Linked DNA regions of Rhodobacter capsulatus SB 1003. The protein of the gene in region 1 interacts with the protein of each later gene in a pairwise test. Links are inferred from orthologs where the notes say so. Each region holds a gene or a part of one and is shown on either strand. Other genes may lie near its edges.

Evidence for each region.
Region 2: the proteins of hflK (region 1) and ftsH interact in binary tests that used the Escherichia coli proteins (3 or more experiments, as listed by UniProt). The link is inferred for Rhodobacter capsulatus SB 1003 from one-to-one orthologs.

Annotation. Positions count from the first base shown.
Region 1 is NC_014034.1:2,571,009-2,574,415, reverse strand. The notes cover bases 230-3,116. They hold hflK (FtsH protease activity modulator HflK), read right to left. Parts: upstream 2,318-3,116; coding sequence 1,142-2,317; downstream 230-1,141. Other genes in these bases: gorA (glutathione-disulfide reductase), read right to left, coding at 2,383-3,116; hflC (protease modulator HflC), read right to left, coding at 243-1,145; RCAP_RS11865 (DUF2065 family protein), read right to left, coding at 230-243. Outside these bases: more of RCAP_RS11865, read right to left, coding at 52-229; more of gorA, read right to left, coding at 3,117-3,407.
Region 2 is NC_014034.1:3,390,148-3,393,575, forward strand. The notes cover bases 232-3,139. They hold ftsH (ATP-dependent zinc metalloprotease FtsH), read right to left. Parts: upstream 2,680-3,139; coding sequence 784-2,679; downstream 232-783. Other genes in these bases: RCAP_RS15765 (calcium-binding protein), read left to right, coding at 232-706; tilS (tRNA lysidine(34) synthetase TilS), read right to left, coding at 2,759-3,139. Outside these bases: more of RCAP_RS15765, read left to right, coding at 1-231; more of tilS, read right to left, coding at 3,140-3,428. UniProt on the Escherichia coli protein: Acts as a processive, ATP-dependent zinc metallopeptidase for both cytoplasmic and membrane proteins. Plays a role in the quality control of integral membrane proteins.

The DNA.
Region 1 (3,407 bases):
AAATGAAAGCCCGTCGCGGGGCGTCACTTCGATGTGAGAGCGCCGCGAGGCTCATGTGAGGGCCCGCACCAGCGCGACGACACCCACCCCCGCAGCCACTGCCGCAAGGCCGATCCGGCGCCGCCCCACCGGGCCAAGGCTGGCCAGCAGCGCCAGCACCTCGACAATGCGCGAAGGGGCCAGCACAAGTGCCAGCCCCTCGATCACGAGCACAAGGCCCAGAGCGGTGAAAACCGCCGCCATCAGTTTCCGGCCGCGGGGGCGGTGCCGCCCGCCGCCAGCGATGTCACGAAGCGTTCATAGTCGAAGTAAAGGCTGCCCGGTTCCGTCACCAGCGAGGAGGTGCCCGGCTTCAGGCTTTCGGCATAGAACTGCAGCGCCCGGGTGAAGGCGAAGAAGCTTTCATCCTTGCCGTAAGCTTCGGCATAGATCCGGTTGCGTTCCGCATCCGCCTGACCGCGCACGATTTCCGCCTGCTTGCGCGCCTCCGAGGTGAGTTCGACCACCTCGCGGTCGGCGGTCGCCCGCACCCGCTGCGCCGCCTCGCCGCCGCGGGCGCGTTCATCCGCCGCCTCGCGTTCGCGCTCGGCCCGCATCCGCGCATAGGTCGCGGCCAGGTTCTGCTCGGGCAGGTCGGTGCGCGTCAGCCGCACGTCGATCACGTCAACGCCCAGCGCATTCGCCTCGCGTTTGGCGATGTCGCGGATCTTGTTCATCAGCGCCGTGCGGTCATTCGACAGAACCGCCGTCGAGGGCACCGAGCCCATGACTTCGCGGATCGCATTGTTCAGGATGCCGTCCAGCCGGTTCTTGGCAAAGCTTTCGCCGCCATCGCCCACCGCTTCGCGGAACTTCACCGCATCGACGATGCGCCAGCGCGCAAAGGCATCGACCACCAGACGACGGTCATCAAGCGGCGTGACTTCCAGCGGTTGCGTGGTCAGGCTGATGATCCGGTCATCATATTTCACCACATTCTGCACGAAGGGGATCTTGAAGCCGATTCCCGGTTCGGTCCGCGCCGCGGTCACTTCGCCGAATTGCAGCACCAGCGCCTTTTCGCGTTCGTCGACCGTGTAGATCGACGACAGGCCAAGGCCCACGGCGATGATGCCGATCGGGATCAGGAGTTGTGCCTTCATCAGTTCGCCCCCCCGGTCGTCGGCTGCACCGGCCGCAGCCGGTCAAGCGGCAGATAGGGCACGGTGCCCGATTGCCCGTCGATCACCACCTTGTTCACGCCGCCCAGCGTCGTGCTCATGGTTTCATAGAACATCCGCCGCTTCGTCACCTCGGGGGCCTTGCGGTATTCCTCGTAGACCGAGGTGAAGCGCGCGGCCTGACCCTGGGCATCGTTGACCACCTCGGCGCGATAGGCCTCGGCCTGCTGCACCAGCTGCGCGGCCTGCCCGCGGGCGCCCGCCGTCACCTGGTTGGCATAGGCGTCGGCCTCTTTTTCCAGCTTGTCGCGTTCCTGCTGCGCGGCTTGCACGTCGCGGAAACTGTCGATCACCTCGCGCGGCGGATCGGCGCGGTTGAAGTTCACCCGCACGATGTTGATCCCGGCCTGATAGCTGTCAAGCGTGCCTTGAACGGCGGTGCGCAGATCCGCGGCGATGGTGCCGCGGTCGCGGTTCAGGATCGGCGCCAGTTCGGACCGCGCGATGATGTCGCGCATGGCGGATTCGCTGACGGCGCGGATCGTGTCCTCGGGGTCGGCGAGGTTGAACAGGAATTTCGACGGGTCCGAGACGTTCCAGACGATCTGGTAGCTGACATCGACGATATTCTGGTCGCGCGTCAGCATCAGCCCGGAATCGGTGACGAAATCGCTGCTGCGCCCCGAGGAGAACACGCCGTCGCTGCTTTCCGAAGTGCCGATGGCGCGGGTGCGGCCGGTGCCGACCTCGGTGGTGCGTTCGTCGGTGACCGGGATCACCACTTTCGACACCACCGGCCAGGGCGCGAAGTTCAGGCCCGGGTTGCCGGTGGCGTGGTATTTGCCGAACATCAGCTCGATCGAGCGTTCGTTCTGCTGCACCGTGTAAAACGAGCTCCAGGCCCAGACGGCCGCCAGGGCCACCGCGCCGATCGCGATCGTGCCCAGCGTGAAGGCCGGGCCGTCGTCGCGCCCGCCGCCGGGGCGGCCCGGACCGCCGCGCCCGCCCATCAGGACGCGCAGCTGCTCGGTGCCCTTCTTCACGATCTGGTCGATTTCGGGAATGGGGGCGCTGTCATTGGGCCGGCGCGGGCCGGGGCGGCGCGGCGGCTCGCGGTCGTCACCGCCACCCGAGCCCCAGGGTCCTCCGTTGGTCATGCTGTCCTCTTTCGAATGTCCTTGCCCCGAAGTGGGGATTGTTTGCGCAATGTCAACCGCTTCGCTCAGGAATGCCGGGTCGGTGCCCGCATCGTCACCAGTTCCTCGGCCATCGTCGGATGCACGGCACAGGTGGCGTCGAACTGCTCCTTGGTCGCGCCCATCTTCATCGCGATGGCCGCCATCTGGATCATCTCGCCTGCTTCGGGCGCGACGATGTGGCAGCCCAGCACCTTGCGCGTCGCCTTGCAGACGATCAGTTTCATCAGAACGCGGTCCTCCGCCCCCGCAAAGGCCGAGCGCATCGGCTTGAAAGCGCTCGTATAAACCTCGATCGGGCCGTCTTTGCGGGCGGCTTCCTCGCTTTGCCCGCAGGTGCCGAATTCGGGCCGGGTAAAGACCGCCGAGGCGACAAGCTCGTGATCGCTTACTCGCGGTTTCGCGCCAAAGACGGTGTCGGCAAAGGCGTGCCCCTCGCGGATCGCGACCGGGGTCAGGTTGATCCGGTCGGTCACATCACCCACCGCAAAGATCGAGGGGACATTGGTCTGCGACCAAGCGTCAACCAGCACCGCGCCATTGGCGGCCAGCTTGACGCCCGCGGCTTCCAGCCCCAGCCCGGCGGTGTTCGGCACCCGGCCGGTGGCGTAAACCACGGCGTCAAATTCCTGCGACCGGCCATCGCCGCAATGGGCGACGACGCCGGTTTCGGTCTTCGTGACCCGGTCGATGATGACATTTTCATGCACGTCGATGCCGCGCGCTTTCATCTGCGCCACGATCAGATCGCGGCATTCGGTGTCGAAGCTGCGCAGAAGCGGCGAGCGGTTCCATTGCGCCACCGAAACCCCCAGCCCGTTGAAGACACAGGCGAATTCGGACGCGATATAGCCGCCGCCGACGATCAGGAGGCGCTTGGGCAGCGCGGGCAGATGAAAGAGGTCGTTTGAGGTCAGAACGTGTTCTGCGCCCTCGAAGGCGGGCACGAAAGGCCGCCCGCCGACCGCAATCAGGATGTGTTTCGCGCTGATCACCCGGCCATCGGCCAGTGCGACCTCATGCGGGCCCTTCACGGTGGCGCGGCAGTCAT
Region 2 (3,428 bases), 820 kb from region 1 along the record:
CAGCGCCAATGATGACAAGCTGTTCGACTCGGTGGTCACCGATCTGGCGCAGGGGGGCAACGCCAATTTCTTTGACGGCGGGCTGGGCAACGACCTGCTGTCGATGGGCGGCGGCAACGACACCGCGCTGGGCGGACGGGGCGATGACACGCTGCAGGGCGGCAATGGCAACGACCTTCTGGATGGCGGCATCGGCCGCGATGTGATCCAGGCGGGCAACGGCAATGACACCGTGACCGGCGGTCTTGGCACCGACCGGATCAACGGCAACAGCGGCAATGACCGGATCGACGGCGGCGACGGCAACGACACGCTGGCGGGGGATGCGGGCGATGACGTGCTGATCTCGGGGCGCGGCTCCGATCTGCTGACCGGCGGCTTCGGCGCCGATCGGTTCGTCTTCGCCACCGTCTCCGACAGCGGCGCCGGGGCGGGCTTTGACAAGATCACCGATTTCAAGGGCGCCGAGGGCGACCGGATCGATCTTTCCGGCATCGACGCGAACCGCAATGCGCCGGGGGATGCCGCCTTCACCTTCCTCGGCACCAAGGCCTTCACCGGCGCAGGGGCGGAATTGCGCGTCGTCGGCGGCGCAGACGGGTGGCGGGCGCTGGCCGATCTCGACGGCGACCGGGTGGCCGATTTCGCCCTGACCCTGTCGGGCAGCGATCTGCCGATGCCCGTGGCGGACAACTTCCTGCTTTGATCGCAGAAAAAACCTGCGCCGGTTCCCCGGCGCAGGCCTGATGGTCGGATCTGTCGCGAACGCCTCAGGCGTTCGGTTCAGGCATTCGGTTCGGGCGCGATGCCGGGCTTGGCCACGGGTTTCGTGCGCGGCAACGAGGTCACCGTGGGCAGGCTGCCCGAGGGCCGGTCGTCATCGCCGCCCAGCGTCTCGCCCGCCATCACCTTGCGGATCTCGTCGCCGGTCAGGGTTTCATATTCCAGAAGACCCTGCGCCAGCCGTTCCCATTCCTCGATGTTTTCCTCAAGGATGCGCCGCGCCTCGATATAGCCGTTCTCGATCAGGATGCGGACCTCTTCCTCGATCAGCTCCTTGGTCTTGGTCGAGACCGAGAAGCCCGCGGTATTGCCCTGATAGCCCTCATGCGCTTCGGAATAGTCGATATTGCCGACCTTGTCCGACATCCCCCAGCGCATCACCATCGCCCGCGCGATCGCGCTGGCTTGCATGATGTCGCCCGCCGGACCGTTCGAGACGGCCTCTTCGCCCCATTTCAGGATCTCGGCCGCCTTGCCCGCCATGGTCATGGCGATCTTCTGCTTGGCCTCGTCCTTGTGGTAGTTCAGCCGGTCCATCTCGGGCAGGCTGACCACCATCCCCAGCGCCTGACCGCGCGGAATGATCGTCGCCTTGTAGACCGGGTCGCATTTCGGCAGCTTCATGCCGACGACGGCATGCCCGGCCTCGTGATAGGCGGTCATTTCCTTCTGCTCGGGGGTCAGCACCATCGAGCGCCGCTCGACCCCCATCATCACCTTGTCCTTGGCGTTTTCGAAATCTTCCATCGTCACGAAGCGACGCCCAACCCGCGCGGCCATCAGCGCGGCCTCGTTCACCAGGTTCGCCAGATCGGCACCCGAGAAACCGGGGGTGCCGCGGGCGATGGTGCGCAGATCGACATCCGGCCCGCGCGGGATCTTGTTCGCGTGCACCGACAGGATCTTTTCGCGGCCCTTGATATCGGGGTTCGGCACATGGATCTGCCGGTCGAAGCGGCCCGGACGCAGCAGCGCCGGATCAAGCACGTCCTTGCGGTTCGTCGCCGCGACGATGATGATCCCCTCGTTCGCCTCGAACCCGTCCATCTCGACCAGAAGCTGGTTCAGCGTCTGCTCGCGTTCGTCGTTGCCGCCGCCGATGCCGACGCCGCGGGCCCGGCCCACGGCGTCGATCTCGTCGATGAAGACGATGCAGGGCGCGTTCTTCTTCGCCTGATCGAACATGTCACGGACACGGCTGGCGCCGACACCCACGAACATCTCGACGAAATCAGAGCCCGAGATGGTGAAGAAGGGCACACCGGCTTCCCCGGCAATCGCGCGGGCCAGCAGGGTTTTCCCGGTGCCGGGCGGGCCAACGAGCAGCGCGCCTTTCGGGATCTTGCCGCCCAGACGGCTGAATTTCTGCGGGTTGCGCAGGAATTCGACGATTTCCTCAAGCTCTTCCTTGGCCTCGTCGATGCCCGCGACATCGTCAAAGGTCACCCGGCCGTGCTTTTCGGTCAAAAGCTTGGCCTTGGACTTGCCAAAGCCCATCGCGCCGCCTTTGCCGCCGCCCTGCATCCGGTTCATGAAGAAGACCCAAAGCCCGATCATGACAAGGAAGGGCAGCCAGACGCCCAGGATCGACATCAGACCCGATTGCTGCTGCTTGACCACATTGACGGTGATGCCCTTGGCCACCAGCTTGTCGGCGATGGCGTCGGTGCCTTCCTTTGTGGTCGAGTAATTGTCGCCCTTGCTGTCCTGGTAGCGCACATCCTCGCCATCCAGTTGCACCTGCTTCACGTCGCCCTTGTCCACGGCGGCGATGAAGTCGGAATAGGACACTTGCCGGGCATTGAGCGGACCCTGCCCGCTGCCGAGCAGGTTGAACAGCACCAGGATGAGCACGAACAGCAGGGCCCAGAAGGCGATGTTGCGCAGATTGCCCAAGAGAAACCTCCGAAGAATGACAGGGCACCGCATGGGGTGCGGTGCCTTTGGTGTGAAAATAGGGATTAAGTGCGCAGGTTCAACGTCTGATTAGTGCGGATGTGAAGCTTGGCCGCACCAAACGCGCCTCATAGCCGTTTTTCCAGCCCGCAACCGGCGCGGCCAGCAGCGTTTCGCCCTGCCAGACCGCGGGCGAGGCCAGCAGGCTGGCGCGCGGGCGGGCACGGCTGCAGCCCTCGCCCAGCTGGCGCAGCCCCTCGGCGCCAAGGGCCGCCAGCATCAGCCCCGGCCGGTCCGGCCCCTCGATCCGCCAGCCGTCCCAGACCTGACCGAAGGGCAGGCGCAGCGCCGCCACCGCCCGCGCCTCGCGGGTGATGCGGATCGCCTCGTCGCCAACCAGAATGCGGCAGCCATGCAGCGTGCGGTCGCGCCGGGTGCGCCAGGTCGTCAGAACATCGATCACCTGCACCGCCCGCGGCGGATAATAGCTTCCCGACACCCAGACCAGCGCCGCATTCAGCAGCCGCCGCCCGGTCTCGGGGTCGAAGGCATCGCGAAACCCCTGCGCGTCGATCACCACATCGCCGGCGTCAAAGCGCACATGCGCCGCGATCAGATGGTCAAGCGACCACAGCACCGATTGCTCGGCCATCGCCAGATGCCCCACCACCGTCGACAGCTTGCCCGCGGTGATGCCCAGCGGCGCCAGCGCCGCCAGCGCCTTGCGCGCCTTGACCCGGTCGAACCGG